Regions from separate parts of the Photorhabdus viridis genome, predicted to be linked through region 3. Evidence: riboswitches for the same ligand, from Rfam matches in the RefSeq annotation. Region 3 holds a riboswitch; each other region holds the start of a gene.

Region 1 (6,002 bases), on a different contig from region 3:
TCTTCCAGATGGATTACTCGGCCAAGGTGATTCTCGATCCATTTGCTGAGAGCGTATACAAGTGCTAAGTGATTATCCTGTGGCATTAACAATTTTGTTCTGGTTGAAAGTGGAAGGAAGTATACACAACTTTTTCTGATTTTTCTAAAGATGACAGAGCGTTGATATAGCAATTCAAATTATAACTAAATGTGATAATTGATTTTTTTATTCTGATGAATAGAATCCACACAATGAGTCTTTGTTTAAATTCGTTTTGGTACATTGCTGTGATAAAACTGTGAGCCAGTACGATTTTTTCACAACGGAAAACATAAGATGAATATTTTTCCTGTTGCACTATTGTAAAATATCATTTTCCAATTTTACTCTTAACATATTGCATACTGACCGAACTTGAAGGAAACAGAATTGGATATAAAAAAAACCATTGCAATCTTAGTATTACTTGGAATATGTCTATTCTTGTATCTGTTAGCTTTGGATAGCTACTGTGATCAGGGTGAAAAGTTTGATTCAGGTATTTGTTTTGTGACCCGGTATCTGCCTTTCTGATTAGTTGCTGATACTCATCAGCCATTTTCCCATCATGTATCTGTGCTAACATATGCTTTCAATATCCACCCTTTAAATAAAGCAGATAAATGGGAAGTGGTTGTTTTCCCACTAATAATAAAATAAAAGTTGCAGCAAGAGGAAAAGATGGCAGAACAATCGCAGGGATCAACACTTAAACGCGGTCTAAAAAACCGGCATATTCAGCTTATTGCTTTGGGGGGGGCTGTCGGGACCGGGTTATTTCTCGGTATTGCGCAAACCATAAAAATGGCCGGTCCTTCCGTAATTTTAGGCTACGCTATCGCAGGCTTTATCGCATTTCTGATTATGCGTCAGCTGGGGGAAATGGTGGTTGAAGAGCCTGTAGCGGGGTCGTTTAGTCATTTTGCCTATAAATATTGGGGAGATTTTCCCGGTTTTTTATCGGGCTGGAATTACTGGATGATGTTTACTCTGGTTGGAATGGCGGAATTGACGGCTGTAGGAATGTATATTCATTACTGGTGGCCTGATATTCCTACCTGGGTTTCTGCTACGGTATTCTTTGTCCTCATTAATACGGTAAATTTAATTAATGTCCGGTCATATGGTGAGACAGAATTCTGGTTTGCTATCATTAAAGTGACAGCAATTATCTGCATGATTGTTTTTGGCGCTTACCTGTTAGTCAGTGGTAATGGCGGCCCGCAGGCCAGTATTGCTAATCTTTGGCAATATGGCGGTTTTATGCCGAATGGGTTCTCCAGCCTTATCATGGCAATGGCTGTGATTATGTTCTCTTTTGGTGGGTTGGAACTGGTTGGTATTACCGCTGCGGAAGCGGAAAATCCCCGTATCAGTATTCCCAAGGCAACCAATCAGGTGGTATACAGAATATTGATTTTCTATATTGGTTCTCTGACTGTGTTGTTATCGCTTTATCCATGGGGCAATGTTATTGAAGGTGAAAGCCCATTTGTCATGATTTTTCATAACTTGGATAGTTTCTGGGTGGCTAATGTTTTGAATGTTGTTGTTCTGACTGCCGCATTGTCCGTTTATAACAGTGGTGTCTATTGTAATAGCCGGATGCTGTACGGTTTAGCAAAGCAAGGCAATGCTCCCAGAATGCTGAAAAAAGTTAATGAGAGCGGTGTTCCTACCAAAGCAATCGTGATATCTGCATTGGCTACATCAATTGGTGTATTGATCAACTATGTCATGCCGGGTAAAGCATTTGAATTATTGATGGCGCTGGTGGTGACAACACTGGTTATTAACTGGGTCATGATCTGTATGGCGCATTTAAAATTCCGGGCAAAGAAAGTTAAAGAGGGGGTAGAACCTTCATTTAAAGCATTCTGGTACCCATTTAGTAATTATCTGTGTCTGGTTTTCCTGGTCTTTATACTGGTCATTATTTTGATGATGGACAGTATTCGTATTTCAGTCATTCTGATGCCATTTTGGATTGGTATTTTATGGCTCGGGTTTCTCATATCCCATTCCCGTAATAATAAAATGGAAACCATGAACCAAGGATGACATAGGCCTGGATTATCTCGATAAGGATGCCAGGCTGATGTCACCCACAGCCTGGTATTTTTTATCTAGTTACCATTGCCAGCGTAACCAGGCGAACAGAACGTTACCGTTATTATATGTGCCGGGAATGTATGTTCCCTGAAACGATAACCGATCATATTCTATGGAGAATAGCGGTAGTGGGAGTGGAATTGGGACATAGTAATAATCATGACGAGCTGTGACGCTTAAAGTGAAACCAATACCCATTCGGAAGCCATCTAAATCACCGGGTATCCACATTTTCTGAAACCCATAACCAATGATAGGTTCTAAACGGTTATGAGAATCCATAAAAGCCATAGCATAGAGAGAATGCCAGTCATTGTCTTCGTCGTAACGATATTTACCATAACCGAAACCCCAGGGCCGCTCATTATATTTGTCAATTTTTTCTTCATCGTAGGTAAATCTGTTATGCCAGGTAATTACCGGCAGATAAAGTTCATTGCTGGATGCATCCCAAGTGAGAGCGACATTATTGCTGAATTTTCCCCATAAACTGTCTGAACTGTTGCCATAACTGATGGGGGCATGGGATACCGTGGTTGTTAATGATTGATTGGCGGTATCTGTTGCTGTTGCAAATACTGTCCCGGATGAGACTACAAGAGTGGCTGATAGGGCGCGGGCTACGGTTAAATCAAACTTCATTATTTATTGCTCCAATTTCCCAATGACATAAATTGGGAAGCTCCTCTACATCATACAAAATATGACAAACATCTAAATTCAGGAATTCTACTCTTGCTATTTTCAATAAAACTTAAACAAAAAATTAATATTAAGATGTTATATGTATTAAATGAGTATATTTAATACCGATATTTTGGTTGACGAATATTGGAAATGTATTGACTCTTTCTTTCACTTAAAGAGTGGTGATTCGTGCCTGTAGACATACCATAGATATAAAGATTCTAATAATAAGATAGGCAAAACAAATTAAAATTACTTATATGATTTGGGGTTTTGTTGGGTGGATAAACTGTAAGCTAATTAGGATAACCTTGGATTTTCAAATTTTTGCGGTTATGTTAAACAATTATTGTTGTTAAGAATTTTAAATATGTGCGTTAGCTCCATAGCTGATAAAAAATGGCTTGCCATCATATTAAGAATATGTGATAAATCGTTCGGGTAAACGAGGTACAGTTCTGTTATACGGTTCTGTTAATAGCAGCAACTCGCTCTGGTTTTTATGTTGCGCCGAACGGCGAATTAGAATTAAGTGATCCAAAGGAAATTCTTAAAATGGCAAAAATCACTGGTACTGTAAAGTGGTTCAACGAATCTAAAGGTTTTGGTTTTATTACTCCCGCTGATGGCAGCAAAGATGTGTTTGTACATTTTAGCGCTATTCAGAGCGAAGGTTTTAAAACTTTGGCGGAAGGTCAAAAAGTTGAGTTTGAAATTCAGGACGGTCAGAAAGGTCCTTCCGCAGCAAACGTCACAGCAGCATAACTTCTTTTTGTCAAGCATTTTGAATTGACGAAGTAAATTTGTTGTCTTAATTGGTTTTTTATTGGCAACAATGACATACCGATATCACCCTGTTGGTTATCTGATAGGGTGTTTTTGTTTTGACTCGGGGCGCTCTTTACTGAGCTGAGATGAACTCGTAATACCTGATCTGGATAATGCCAGCGTAGGGAAGTCAAGGTGTCTTTTTCCTGATACCTGCTTTTCTTTTGCTGGTGGGAAGGAGTACCTATGGTAAGAATCAATTCACTGACAATTGCCGGGACTGATCCTAGCGGTGGCGCCGGTATTCAAGCTGATCTAAAAACTTTCTCTGCGCTTGGTGCTTATGGTGCAACAGTAATGACAGCTCTTGTCGCACAAAATACGCATGGCGTGCAATCCGTTTATGACATAGATCCTGCTTTCGTTGCTGCGCAGCTTGAGTCTGTGCTGTCAGATATCAGAATCGATAGCGCTAAGATAGGCATGTTATCTAATGCGGCCAATGTTGCAGTAGTTGCAGACGCAATAAGCCGTTATTCAGTACCTTATGTTGTATTGGATACGGTGATGATTGCGAAAAGCGGTGATCCGCTGCTGGTGCCGGAAGCGGTTTCTGCGGTTGTTGAACGGTTATTACCGAAGGTTTCGTTGATGACGCCGAATTTGCCGGAAGCCGCGGCTATATTGAGATGCTCCGTAGCAGAAACTGAAGCAGACATGCAAAAACAAGGGCGGGAATTATTATCACTGGGATGTGAAGCGGTTTTACTTAAAGGCGGGCATCTTACCGGCGGTGAAAGCCCTGATTGGCTATTTACGGGGAATGGAGAATGGCGTTTCACTGCTCCCAGAATCAATACCCGGCATACTCATGGGACAGGGTGTACTCTTTCCTCTGCATTAGCGGCTTTGCGTCCACGCTATCCGGATTGGCAGACAACGCTTCCTGTTGCCAAATCATACCTCCAGGCGGCATTAGAACAGGCGGATTCTCTGGACGTCGGAACCGGAATTGGGCCTGTACATCATTTTCATCAGTGGTGGTGAGGGGGGGATTCGGTGATAATGAGTCATGAAGGGTAAGGTGCCTGTGCTATGAGAGCAATATGGCTAATGTGTCATTTCTTCACGATTTTATTCATCATCACCGATGGCAAGCCTTATTAAGCTATAGTCACTTGTTGATCCAGATAAACATCTTGAACCGCGTTAATTAGTTCAACACCCTCTTTCATGGATTTTTTGAAAGCTTTACGACCGAGGATTAACCCCATACCACCTGCACGTTTATTAATGACGGCGGTACGAACTGAATCACACAAATCATTATCACCAGATGCGCCGCCTGAGTTAATCAAGCCGGCACGACCCATGTAGCAATTAGCTATCTGATAACGAACCAGATCGATTGGGTGATCGGTGGTCAAATTAGAATAAACACGTTTATCTGTATGACCAAAACCAATTGCAGTATAGCCGCCATTATTTTCAGCCATTTTCTGTTTAACGATATCGGCACCGATAGTGGCGGCTAAATGGTTAGCCTGACCGGTTAAATCTGCGCTGGCGTGATAATCCACTCCCTCTTTTTTGAAGGCGGAGTTACGCAGGTAGGCCCATAATACCGTGACCAGACCCAATTCATGCGCTCGTTCAAAAGCCGCAGAAATTTCTTCAATTTGACGACGTGATTCAGCAGAGCCAAAGTAAATCGTTGCACCAACGGCTACTGCGCCCATATAAAATGCCTGTTCAACGCTGGCATATAAAGTTTGATCATATTGGGCAGGATAACTCAATGTTTCATTGTGGTTCAGTTTAACCAGAAATGGGATCTTATGAGCATAGCGACGGGAAACCGCAGATAACACGCCATGAGTAGAGGCGACACAGTTACAACCTGCTTCAATAGCCAGTTCAACGATATTCTTCGGATCAAAATAGAGTGGGTTCGCGGCAAAAGAAGCGGCAGCAGAATGTTCTACACCTTGATCCACCGGCAAAATAGACAAATAGCCAGTACCGGCAAGGCGACCATGATTTAGCAATGTTTGCATGGAGCGCAGAACCGTATTTGGCCGGTTATTGTCGATCATAACGCGGTCAACAAAATCGGAGCCTGGCAGATAAAGATTTTCACTCGGAATGGTGCTACAACGATGCTGCAATAAACTGTCTGCATCTTTACCTAACAACTTAGCAATATCAGTCATGTCTTACTCCAGTTCACAAAAGATACTGTTGATTGTCATTTATCCGTTTTAAAATAACAAGTTGTATTAGGAGAGAAGTGGTAGTGGATCGCTTCAGGTAGGCTTTTAAGAATATTAAAGGAGGTTTCACGATGACATACAAATAACACAACCCTTCTAGGGAAGGTTATATATTGCATTGCTGTCATTAGATGAGGAAAA
Region 2 (6,002 bases), on a different contig from region 3:
ATGAGATACGCCCTCCGCACTGTGATACAGCTCGCTGCCGCGGGCGCGAAATTCTTCTGACATCTGTTCCATACCGGCGGCATAATCGCGTACTTCCTGAGAGATCTTCATTGAGCAGAATTTAGGTCCGCACATAGAACAGAAATGAGCAATTTTACCGGAGGCTTGTGGCAGAGTTTCGTCATGATAGGCTCGTGCGGTCTCTGGATCGAGCGCCAGATTAAATTGATCTTCCCAACGAAATTCAAATCTTGCTTTTGACATAGCGTTATCACGGATTTGTGCGCCTGGATGACCTTTGGCGAGATCGGCGGCATGAGCAGCAATCTTGTAGGTTATCAGTCCTTGCTTAACATCATCTTTGTTTGGCAGACCAAGATGTTCTTTCGGCGTCACATAACAGAGCATGGCGCAGCCAAACCAGCCAATCATTGCTGCACCAATGCCTGAAGTGAAATGGTCATAACCTGGCGCAATATCTGTCGTCAGTGGCCCAAGAGTATAGAAAGGGGCTTCATGACAGTGTTCCAATTCTTCTGTCATATTGCGACGAATCATCTGCATTGGAACGTGTCCGGGGCCTTCGATCATCACCTGAACATCATATTCCCAGGCAATTTTGGTCAATTCGCCTAATGTGTGTAGTTCTGCAAATTGGGCTTCATCATTGGCATCTTGAATAGAGCCGGGGCGCAGGCCATCCCCTAATGACAGGGAAACATCATAAGCGGCACAGATTTCACAAATCTCGCGAAAATGTTGGTAGAGGAAGTTTTCCTGATGATGAGATAAGCACCATTTCGCCATAATTGAGCCACCGCGGGAGACAATCCCGGTCAGGCGTTTGGCTGTCATCGGTACATAGCGCAGCAGAACGCCTGCGTGAATAGTGAAGTAATCCACCCCTTGCTCTGCTTGTTCCAGCAAGGTATCACGGAACATTTCCCAGGTGAGGTTTTCCGCTACGCCATTGACTTTTTCCAGTGCCTGATAAATGGGGACGGTACCGATAGGAACCGGGCTGTTACGCAAGATCCATTCGCGGGTTTCGTGGATATAACGGCCAGTGGAGAGATCCATTACTGTATCTGCTCCCCAACGGGTAGACCAGATTAGCTTTTCTACTTCCTCTTCAATAGAAGAGGTCACTGAAGAGTTACCGATATTGGCGTTAACCTTCACCAGAAAATTACGACCAATAATCATGGGTTCTGATTCAGGATGATTGATATTGGCAGGAATAATCGCCCGGCCAGCAGCGATCTCCTGGCGGACAAATTCTGGTGTGATATTTTCTGGCAACTGAGCGCCGAAGCCTTGCCCGGCATGTTGTTGGCGTAGCACATCACCGCAGATACGTTCGCGCCCCATATTTTCCCGCAGCGCGATAAATTCCATTTCCGGCGTGATGATGCCTTTACGGGCATAGTGCAATTGAGTCACGCGCTTGCCTTTACCGGCTTTTAATGGATGAGGGCGGTTATTGAAACGTAAATGATCGAGGCCAGCATCCGCCAGACGTTGCTGAGTAAAATCAGAGCTAAGGGTGGTAACAGGTTCAGTATCTTGGCGTTCATCGATCCAGTGCTGGCGCAGTTTAGTTAACCCAACATGCACATCTAGCATGGAATCAGGATCGCTATAAGCGCCGGAAGTATCGTAAACAGGAATAGCTTCGTTTTCCTCATATTGCGGTTCTTCTTTGGTTCCACCGATCAAAGTGGGTGATAACTGAATTTCCCGCATTGGGACTTGGATATCGTCACGTGAACCTTGGAGATAAATTCGTCGTGAGTTAGGGAATGAAACTCCCTGAATAGAATTAATAAACTCCTGAGCGGCCTCGCGTTGAGCTTTACGTGGACGTGCCGGGCTGGGTTTTGGCGAAATATCAGTTGCAGGGATAACAGTATTATTAGACATAGCAAATTCCTAACTGTGTTATTGGGAAAGTTGCTTGTCTGGAGCTCGCAGGGAGTAATAATTGATGGCTGAATGGACTCTTAGAAAACTTGGTGAGCCGACAGCGGTTGATTACTCTTGTTCCCTTCGCGGGTCTTAACCCGATCAGGTTCCGCGGATCCCGAATTAACGGTCTCAGCCTGTGTATGCTGCGATAAAACAGCTTACGCTAGGCACTCCGACAAGAAAGTACACATTAGTATAGAAGGGATTATGAAAACTACAACCCTTGATAAATGAAAGTATTTACAATGACCATGTTAGCTGTTTCCAGCTATGTTGTTCTGCTTGAGCTTGCAAATGGGTATCGGCATTGACGGTAATCACCTCATCGGCAAACTGACACATCGGCAGATCATTAATCGAATCACTATAAAAACGGATAGTTTCAGGATAACTGTTTTGTTGCTCCAACCACTGTTTCATTCGTTTTACTTTACCTTCCCGAAAAGTGGCAATACCGTCTATTTTGCCGGTATAACAGCCGTTTTCTATTACCATATCAATGCCCAGCGCAGTGTGAATACCAAATTCGGCAGCAATCTTTTTCACAATAAAAGAGACGGTAGCAGAGATAATCATGACTGGAACCTGTTGCTGTTGATACTCTTCAAGCAGAGCTTTGGCTTGTGGATAAAACCGTGGTCTGATTTTCTCTTTAATAAATTCGGTGAGCCAGACATCAATCTGCTCTAGCGGAACCTGATGTAATGTTTGCAGGCTAAATGCCAGATAGTCATTCATATTCAGCATACCTGCGCTGTAATCAGCCGCCATTTTTTTGTCTGCTGCGATAAAACTGGGATCAGTAATTATGCCTTTTTCCCATAAGAATTCTGTCCATATAGCGCTGGAATCACCGGAGATTAAGGTGTCGTCCAGATCAAACACTGCAAGCAGTTGTGGCATGATGTTATGTTCCTCAGGTCAAAGCACATTGATAGCTGAGAATCATGCCTGCCATTGCCTGGTCAGGCAATACAACATATAACAATAAGACACTCTTTTTCTGATGAAAAAGCGTATGATTTATACACATATTAAAATAATTTAAGATGTCATAGTGATGATGCAACAACAAATTACAGGAACAGAACGTGGCTGGTGGATTATCAGCTATGAAAATCGTATTTGGCTCCCGGAAGGGGAATTACCTTTTGGAATTGCTGTCCAATGGTCATTGCAAGGAAAAATAGCGTGGCCTATTGGTGAATGGCAGGGTGAGAAAGTTTGGCTTATTTGTCAGAAAATGACTTCAGATATGGTTTCGCTGCGGCAAATTATTTCAAGTGATAGTGGGCTGTTTCAGTTAGCTGGCCGTGGAATGCAGTTGGCGGAGTTTTATCGCTCTCATCGATATTGTGGTTATTGCGGTAGTGAAATGTATCATAGTGTCAGTGAATGGGCTTGTTTGTGCCATCACTGTCATGAACGTTATTATCCTCAGATTGCGCCTTGCATTATTGTCGGTATTCGTCGCAATGATCAGATTCTGCTGGCGCAGCATCAACAGCATCGTGGAGGGATATACACAGTACTGGCGGGATTTGTTGAAGTCGGTGAAACACTTGAAGAAGCGGTCTCCCGTGAAGTCATGGAAGAGAGTAATATTAAAATCTGCAACTTACGTTATGTGGCTTCTCAGCCGTGGCCTTTTCCCCATTCATTGATGATGGCATTTTTGGCTGATTATGACAGTGGTGAAATCCGTCATGATCCGAAAGAGCTGATTAGCGCAGACTGGTATCGCTATGATCAACTGCCATTGATCCCGCCAGCCAATACGATAGCCCGCCGATTGATTGAAGACACGGTTGCTTTATGCCGAAATGCGTAATGTTCTGTTTGGCGCGATTCAACGGGAGAGATTTGTCTGTCATGTTACAATGGCAGTAAATCATTGCAGCCAGATAATATTGCGGCCAATAAATAAATGGAGTCTGTTATGAATGAATTGAAAAACGACCGCTATTTGCGAGCTTTACTACGCCAACCCGTTGATGTTACACCTGTATGGATGATGCGTCAGGCTGGTCGTTATTTGCCGGAATATAAGGCTACCCGTACCGAGGCAGGTGATTTTATCTCTCTGTGTAAGAACACTGAACTTGCTTGCGAAGTCACCTTACAGCCTTTACGGCGTTATCCATTGGATGCGGCGATTCTCTTCTCCGATATTCTCACTATTCCTGATGCAATGGGGTTGGGACTCTATTTTGAGGCAGGAGAAGGCCCGTGTTTTAAATCCCCTATTTTGAATCGTGCTGATGTAGAAAAACTGCCGGTTCCTGATCCTGAAATGGAGCTGGGTTATGTGATGGATGCAGTGCGTACAATTCGTAAAGCACTGGCGGGTCAGGTTCCTTTGATTGGCTTTTCCGGTAGCCCGTGGACACTAGCGACTTATATGGTGGAAGGCGGTAGTAGTAAGGCATTTACTAAAATTAAAAAAATGATGTATGCCGAGCCCGCTGTCATGCACTTATTGCTGGATAAACTGGCAGACAGCGTTACCCTTTACCTTAATGCCCAGATTAAAGCGGGTGCTCAGTCCGTGATGATTTTTGATACTTGGGGAGGCGTGCTGACGGGGCGAGATTATCGCGAGTTTTCCCTGCGTTATATGCACAAAATTGTTGATGGCCTGATCCGTGAAAATGAAGGTCGCCGTGTGCCGGTAACATTGTTTACCAAAGGTGGTGGGCAGTGGCTGGAAGTAATGGCTGAAACGGGTTGTGATGCCCTTGGTTTGGACTGGACGACAGATATTGCTGATGCACGCCATCGTGTAGGGAATAAAGTGGCTTTGCAGGGCAACATGGATCCATCTATGTTATATGCCGCTCCAGAGCGGATTGAGCAGGAAGTTTCGACAATTTTGGAAGGTTTTGGTGTGGGTTCTGGTCATGTTTTTAACCTTGGTCATGGTATCCATCAAGATGTATCTCCGGAACATGCTGGTGTATTTGTTGAAGCGGTACATAAACTTTCAGCTAAATATCATCAGTAAAAATATGATTAACACGAAAGCATTACGTCAGGAACAAATAGAAAAGGCTCAACACGTCATCCATTATGATGATTTTTCTTCACCAAAATTGATTGCAGGGGCTGATGTGGGCTTTGAACAGCAGGGAACGGTTACCCGCGCAGCTATTGCTGTTCTCTCTTATCCTGCCCTTGAGCTGGTGGAGTATCAGATAGCCCGAATTGAAACTACACTTCCTTATATCCCTGGTTTACTCTCTTTTCGTGAATACCCTGCATTGATGGCTGCTTGGCAGTTGCTGAAACACACACCTGATCTGGTCATGGTGGATGGTCATGGTATTGCTCATCCACGTCGTTTAGGTGTTGCTAGCCATTTTGGTTTATTGGCGAATGTACCGACGATTGGCGTGGCAAAACGTCGTTTATGTGGTGAAAGTGAACTATTGGGTGAGCAACCCGGCAGTTGCCAGCCTTTGATTGATAAAGAGGAACAAATTGGTTGGGTATGGCGAAGTAAAAAACGTTGTAATCCATTATATATTTCTACAGGACACAGAATCAGTCTTGATAGTGCATTGCTATGGGTAGAGCGTTGTGTGAGAGGTTATCGTCTACCTGAAACTACCCGTTGGGCGGATGGTATCGCCTCAAATAGGGTGTTTTTTGAACAAATGATGCAGAAAAATCCTTAAATTCGGTGTAAGCGTGTGGATCTTCTTGAATTTCAGGTAAACTGCGAAGCAAATTATGCATTAATGAGTAAGAACTAATGTTACGAAACCCGATACATTTACGGTTGGAAAAACTTGAAAGCTGGCAGCATCTGACTTTCATGGCGAGTTTATGCGAACGGATGTATCCAAATTACCAAATGTTCTGTCGTCAGACAGCGTTCGCGGACCCTGCTCTTTACCGCCGTATCTTGGATTTGGTGTGGGAAATATTAGTGGTAAAAGATGCCAAGGTTAATTTTGATAATCAGCTGGAAAAGTTGGAACAGATCATTCCGTCAGCCGATGATTATGATATTTACGGTGTGTACCCGGCAA
Region 3 (6,002 bases):
TAAGCCAAAAGGGACTAACGGTGCAATGAAGTCAGCAACTTTTAAGAAGTGGCGTTTGGTTCTGCGGCCAAATAACCACATTGCGCAGATAACACCCATCAATCCACCGTGGAAAGACATTCCTCCATCCCAAACTTTAAACAAATAAAGCGGGTTATCAAGAAAGGCAGGGAGATTATAAAACAGTACGTAGCCAAGACGGCCACCAACAAAGACGCCAACAAAACCTGCATAGAGCAAGTTCTCTACTTCATTTTTTGCCCAACCACTATTGGGTTTCGCGGCCCTGCGTGTCGCCAGCCACATGGCGAATACAAACCCCACTAAGTACATAAAACCATACCAATGAAGGGATACGGGACCTATTGAAAAAATAACCGGGTCAATATTAGGAAATGCCAGGTAGCTGTTACTCATCGTTCCCCACTTAATATTTAAAATGAATATCCTAAGACAAATGATTACGGATCATAGCATAGGCCATTAACCGGATTAAATTCCACCTCTGACCAAGCCGCCAATCCCATGCCGCTCCATAAACGTTGCTGACAACTCCTTTACTCTTACGCTGGTTTCAGCTTGTAATATTTCAGTCATTAACTGCTCAACCTGAACCATCTCCAGATGACGTAATAAATATTTAATCCTTGGCACACTACAACCACTCATACTCAGGCTGCGATAGCCAAGGCCAATTAATAGCAGGGCGCCCATAGGAGAACCCGCCATTTCACCACAGATACTGATAGCAAGACCTGCTTGCCGGCTATTTTCAAATACCAGTTTTAATGCCCGAATCACAGCCGGATGTAGACAATCATAAAGGGAAGCAACATGGGTGTTGTTTCGATCCACGGCCAACAGATACTGTGTCAGGTCATTGGTTCCAATAGAAACAAAATCGACTCTACTTTTCAGTTGCGGCAAAAGAAAAATAGCCGAAGGAACTTCTATCATCACGCCAAGCTGCGGCATAGGTATCTGGTGCGCCAGGATTTGCTCAACTTCCTCTTTCGCTCTGTCTATCAACCTTTTAGCTTCATCAATCTCTTCCATGCTGGTGACCATTGGCAGAAGGATTTTCAAATTACCGCTATTAACATTCGCTCTGAGCATAGCCCTAAGCTGAATAAGAAAGATTTCCGGTTGGTCCAATGTCACCCGTATACCGCGCCACCCCAAGCAAGGGTTCTCTTCGCTGATGGGCATGTAAGGTAGTTGTTTATCCGCGCCAATATCAAGTGTACGCAATACCACAGGTTTATCGGGAAATAATTGCAGCATCTCCTGATAACGGGCTTTTTGTTCATCTTCTGAAGGGAAACCACAGTGCAGCATAAAGGGTATTTCGGTTCGATAGAGGCCAACACCATCAATGTTATTACTTATATGTAACTCATATTTCAGACTCAAACCCGCATTAAGCTGAACAAGAATACGCTCACCACTTTTGAGCCGCGCTTCCTGATCAACATCCCCTTCAGCCAGTTTGCTAAGTGCTTTTTCTTCTTCGATGATCTGTTTATATTCCTGAGAAATCAGCGGCTCAGGTTCAATAAAAACCTCTCCGCGGAAACCATCAAGAATCAGCATACGATTGTGCAGGAGTTCCGGCTGGATATCAGCCCCCATAATGGCCGGGATTCCCATCGCACGAACCAATATGGCAGAGTGTGAATGCGTCGCGCCATCACGAACAATAACCCCTGCTAATCTTTCCTGCGGCATTTCTGCCAATAGGTTAACACTCAGTTCATCAGCAACCAGAATAAACCATTCAGGACACTGATGGCTGACAGTCGGTGAATCATCCAAATGAAACAGTAATCGTTGCCCAAGCGCCCGCAGATCCGATGCCCTCTCCCGCATATAGGCGTCCTGTAAGCTGGCGAATTGCTCTGCGTATTTTTCAATAACTTGTTTAACCGCCCATTGCGCGACAAATCTCTGCTCAATACAAGAAAACAGATCTTGTTTCAGCTGAGGGTCATTCAAGAGGTAGGAATAGAGATCAAAAATCGCAGCACTTTCTTTTTGAGAGCCGGTAGTAAAACGCTTACTGAGCCGCCGGCATTCCGCCATCGTATCTTCAAGCGCCTGAATCAGACGAGAGCGTTCCGCAGCATGATCAAGGGTTGATGCTTCAAAAATTTGTTCAAGTGAAGGCTGGGAACAATCCTGCCAACCTTGGGCCATGACGATGCCGCTGGAAATTGCCAACGCTTTAATTCGGGTCTGCCGGTAGTGACCAAATAAACCCTTGGTCTGAGCCTGAGCAAGAATCACGGCCAGCTGTGTTGCAAGCGTTACCATAAAGGATTCTTCGGTCTCATTAAACAAGCGTTGTTCTTGCTGTTGAACGACCAAAACGCCTTGCAACTGACGACGATAAATAACGGGAACGCCCAAAAAAGCGCGGAAGTTATCTTCCTTAACCTGAGGCAGGTATTTGAAACTTGGATGACTGCGTACATCCGCCAAATTAATCAGTTCAGATAATTGACCAACTTGTCCAACGACTCCCTCGCCAAATGCCAGGCTGATAATTCTTCCCCGGGGTTTCCTCAATCCTCGGGTTGCCATCAGGTAATAACACTGCCGTTGATGATCAGCAAGATAGATAGAGCACACATCTGTGCTCATCGCCAGGCAAGTCTCATTCACCAATAGCTCAAGCGCTTCGGCCAGATTGGTTGCCATAGCAACTTTTTCAACAATTTCCCGTAAGCGCATAAGCATGGAGCTAACCTAACTTCTTTTGCGACGATAAGAATATGAAGAACGCGGCAACGATATGCTTTCTTGTATTGGCATTACAACCGAAGCAAATTCCTTCATCACACGCCGGTAAACATCGCGCTTAAAAGAGACAACCTGCCGGACAGGATACCAATAGCTGACCCAGCGCCAGCCATCAAACTCCGGGGTATTACTGTGCTGCACATTAATATCTTCTTCATTACAAAGCAGTTGTAATAAAAACCACCGCTGCTTTTGGCCAATACAGACAGGTCTTGTATCCCAACGCACCAAACGCTTGGGTAATTTGTAACGTAACCAATTACGGGTAGAGGCCAGAACGCGTACATCTTTCCGACCTAAACCCACTTCTTCATACAGTTCCCGGTACATAGCCTGCTCTGGTGATTCCCCCGGATTAATTCCCCCCTGAGGGAATTGCCAGGAATGTTGCCCATAACGCCTGGCCCACAAAACTTGGCCTTGTCGATTACAAATTACAATTCCTACATTCGGGCGGTAGCCATCATCATCGATCACCAGACTACCTCAATAAACTAAATTTGAAAGATGACTAATTGTTTCACACTACCCTCAAGTGGTAAACCTCTATCATTGGACTTTGCAGTCGCTAGCTAAATCTCTACAATAGCGCCATCTCAACGGGGTGCTGGCTGTTTAAAACAGTCTTGCTGAGAGTAAACCCGCCGAACCTGATCCGGCTAATACCGGCGTAGGGATTTGAGCTGCTAATTGTTTCACAGAAATTATCTTTCCATTTAGCGCGCCCTCAGATCCTTTGCCAATCCTCTTAAATTAAGGAGAGCAAAGTGTTTAAGACGTTATTTTCCAAATTAATTGTACTGACGGTACTGTCAGCCTCTGCTTTGTTATTGAGTCAAGCTGCACAGGCAACGCCGGTATTAACTGTCTACACCTATGATTCTTTTGCCACCGAATGGGGACCAGGACCTGCGATTAAAAAAGCGTTTGAAGCTGAATGTGGCTGTAAACTGAAATTTGTTGCTCTGGAAGATGGCGTGTCCCTGCTCAACCGCCTCAGAATGGAGGGAAAGCGCACGGCTGCCGATGTTATCCTTGGTCTGGATAACAACTTGATGCAAGCGGCCCAACAAACCGGTCTGTTCACTGAAAGCCAAGTGGATACCCACAAACTGAAACTGCCTGTGCCATGGAATAACAACATATTTATTCCTTATGACTATGGTTACTTTGCTTTCATTTACAACAAAAATACGTTACCAAATCCGCCAAAAAGCATGGACGAACTGATCAACAGTCACAATAACTGGAAAGTGATCTACCAAGATCCCCGTACCAGCACGCCAGGGCAAGGTTTGCTGTTGTGGATGCAGAAAATTTATGGTGATGATGCCCCACAAGCCTGGCAAAAACTGGCAAAGAAAACACTGACAGTCACCAAAGGCTGGAGTGAGGCTTATGGTCTATTCCTGAAAGGCGAAGGCGATTTGGTTCTGAGCTATACCTCTTCACCGGGCTATCACATTTTGTCTGAGAAGAAAGACTATTATGCTGCGGCAACGTTTAGTGAAGGTCATTACCTGCAAGTCGAAGTTGCCGCCCAACTAGCCTCCAGCAAGCAACCGGAACTTGCCCAGAAATTTATGCGGTTTATATTAACTCCGGCTTTCCAACAGGAAATTCCAACGACTAACTGGATGTATCCGGTTATTGATATCCAACTACCAGAAGTTTATTCACAGCTTTCAATACCAGAGAAATCATTACAGTACAGCGCGGAAGACGTCGCAACACACCGTAATCAATGGATTCGTGCATGGCAAAGCGCTGTCAGCCGCTGATAGCCGGATGGCTGTTGCCGGGGGCGATTGCCTCCGGTCTTTTGCTATTGGTCGCTTTACTGGCATTCGGTACACTTTGGTTTAACGCGCCTGAAAGCGACTGGTACTTGCTGACAGAAGATCGCTATTTGTGGCATGTGGTGCGTTTTACATTCTGGCAAGCTTTTTTATCGGCTCTGTTTTCTGTTATGCCCGCTATTTTTCTTTCCCGAGCACTCTACCGCCGTCATTTCCCAGGCCGAACCTTGTTTCTGCGCCTGTGTGCTATGACGCTGGTTTTGCCGGTACTGGTCGCTCTGTTTGGCATTCTGACTGTCTATGGCAGAGTCGGTTGGTTGGCGCAGTTCTGTGAATGGACCGGTATCACTTACCATTTTACACCTTACGGTTTACAGGGAATTTTGCTGGCGCATATCTTCTTTAATATGCCACTGGCAACACGATTATTACTGCAATCACTGGAAAACATTGCGGTGGAACAACGGCAGTTAGCCGCACAGTTAGGCATGAATGAATGGCAACATTTTCGTTTTGTTGAGTGGCCTTACCTGCGCCGCCAAATCCTGCCAACCGGCGCGCTGATTTTTATGCTCTGCTTCGCCAGTTTTGCCACAGTGCTGGCTTTAGGTGGCGGGCCTGCGGCAACGACTGTCGAGCTGGCAATCTATCAGACGTTAAGCTATGACTACGATCTCGGCCGGGCCGCGTTACTGGCTTTGATTCAGCTGGCTTGCTGTCTTGGTCTTGTTCTTCTTAGTCAGAAAATTAACAGCGCTCTGTCCATCGGCTATAGTAATCAACAGCAGTGGCGTAATCTACAAGATACTTTGCTGAGAAAAATCTGTGACGGCATGTTAATTACCGCAGCATTGTTACTGCTGGTTCCCCCATTGTTGGCTGTTGTCGTGGATGGTCTGAACAGCGGGTTACTCAATGTATTGCGCCAGCCTGTATTGTGGCAGGCATTTATCACATCCGTTGTGATTGCGTTAAGCGCTGGATTACTGTGTGTTTTACTTACGATGATGTTGCTGTGGAGCAGCCGCGAGCTGTACCTGCGTTATTCACCCCGCTGGGGACAAGCGATGGAAATAAGCGGTTTGTTGATCCTGGCTATGCCCGGCATCGTACTGGCAACCGGTTTTTTTCTACTCCTTAACGACACCATCGGCTTGCCCCGCTCACCCTATGGTCTGGTGATTTTAACCAACGCACTGATGGCGATTCCTTATGCATTGAAAGTTCTGGATAATCCAATGAAAGATCTGGCAGCCCGCTATAATCCTCTGTGCCGATCCCTGAATATCCAAGGTATTAACCGACTGCGTTGGATTGAGCTAAAAGCACTGAAAATCCCGCTGGCGCAAGCTCTGGCTTTTGCTTGTGTCCTTTCGATTGGGGATTTTGGTGTTATCGCGC

What was found. Region 3 has a riboswitch for thiamine pyrophosphate ahead of thiB (thiamine ABC transporter substrate binding subunit). Riboswitches for the same ligand answer to the same signal wherever they lie in the genome.
Region 1: it holds a riboswitch for thiamine pyrophosphate, as region 3 does, so the genes downstream of both, thiD (bifunctional hydroxymethylpyrimidine kinase/phosphomethylpyrimidine kinase) here and thiB (thiamine ABC transporter substrate binding subunit) in region 3, are expected to answer to the same signal.
Region 2: it holds a riboswitch for thiamine pyrophosphate, as region 3 does, so the genes downstream of both, thiC (phosphomethylpyrimidine synthase ThiC) here and thiB (thiamine ABC transporter substrate binding subunit) in region 3, are expected to answer to the same signal.

The regions. Positions count from the first base shown of each region.
Region 1 covers NZ_JBEJZY010000009.1:88,520-94,521, forward strand. The annotation lists gene ABR397_RS05460 (helix-turn-helix domain-containing protein) at 1-86, opposite strand, end outside; gene ABR397_RS25440 (PhoP/PhoQ regulator MgrB) at 412-555, shown strand; gene ABR397_RS05470 (amino acid permease) at 703-2,082, shown strand; gene pagP (lipid IV(A) palmitoyltransferase PagP) at 2,152-2,775, opposite strand; gene cspE (transcription antiterminator/RNA stability regulator CspE) at 3,376-3,585, shown strand; TPP riboswitch at 3,701-3,793, shown strand; gene thiD (bifunctional hydroxymethylpyrimidine kinase/phosphomethylpyrimidine kinase) at 3,835-4,635, shown strand; gene fbaB (class I fructose-bisphosphate aldolase) at 4,752-5,801, opposite strand; gene ABR397_RS05495 (hypothetical protein) at 5,980-6,002, shown strand, end outside.
Region 2 covers NZ_JBEJZY010000052.1:4,770-10,771, reverse strand. The annotation lists gene thiC (phosphomethylpyrimidine synthase ThiC) at 1-1,923, opposite strand, end outside; gene thiE (thiamine phosphate synthase) at 1-2, opposite strand, end outside; TPP riboswitch at 2,028-2,153, opposite strand; gene ABR397_RS18900 (HAD family hydrolase) at 2,209-2,871, opposite strand; gene nudC (NAD(+) diphosphatase) at 3,032-3,799, shown strand; gene hemE (uroporphyrinogen decarboxylase) at 3,908-4,972, shown strand; gene nfi (deoxyribonuclease V) at 4,977-5,645, shown strand; gene ABR397_RS18880 (YjaG family protein) at 5,723-6,002, shown strand, end outside.
Region 3 covers NZ_JBEJZY010000073.1:3,458-9,459, reverse strand. The annotation lists gene lgt (prolipoprotein diacylglyceryl transferase) at 1-417, opposite strand, end outside; gene ptsP (phosphoenolpyruvate--protein phosphotransferase) at 493-2,739, opposite strand; gene rppH (RNA pyrophosphohydrolase) at 2,749-3,279, opposite strand; TPP riboswitch at 3,393-3,497, shown strand; gene thiB (thiamine ABC transporter substrate binding subunit) at 3,570-4,583, shown strand; gene thiP (thiamine/thiamine pyrophosphate ABC transporter permease ThiP) at 4,559-6,002, shown strand, end outside.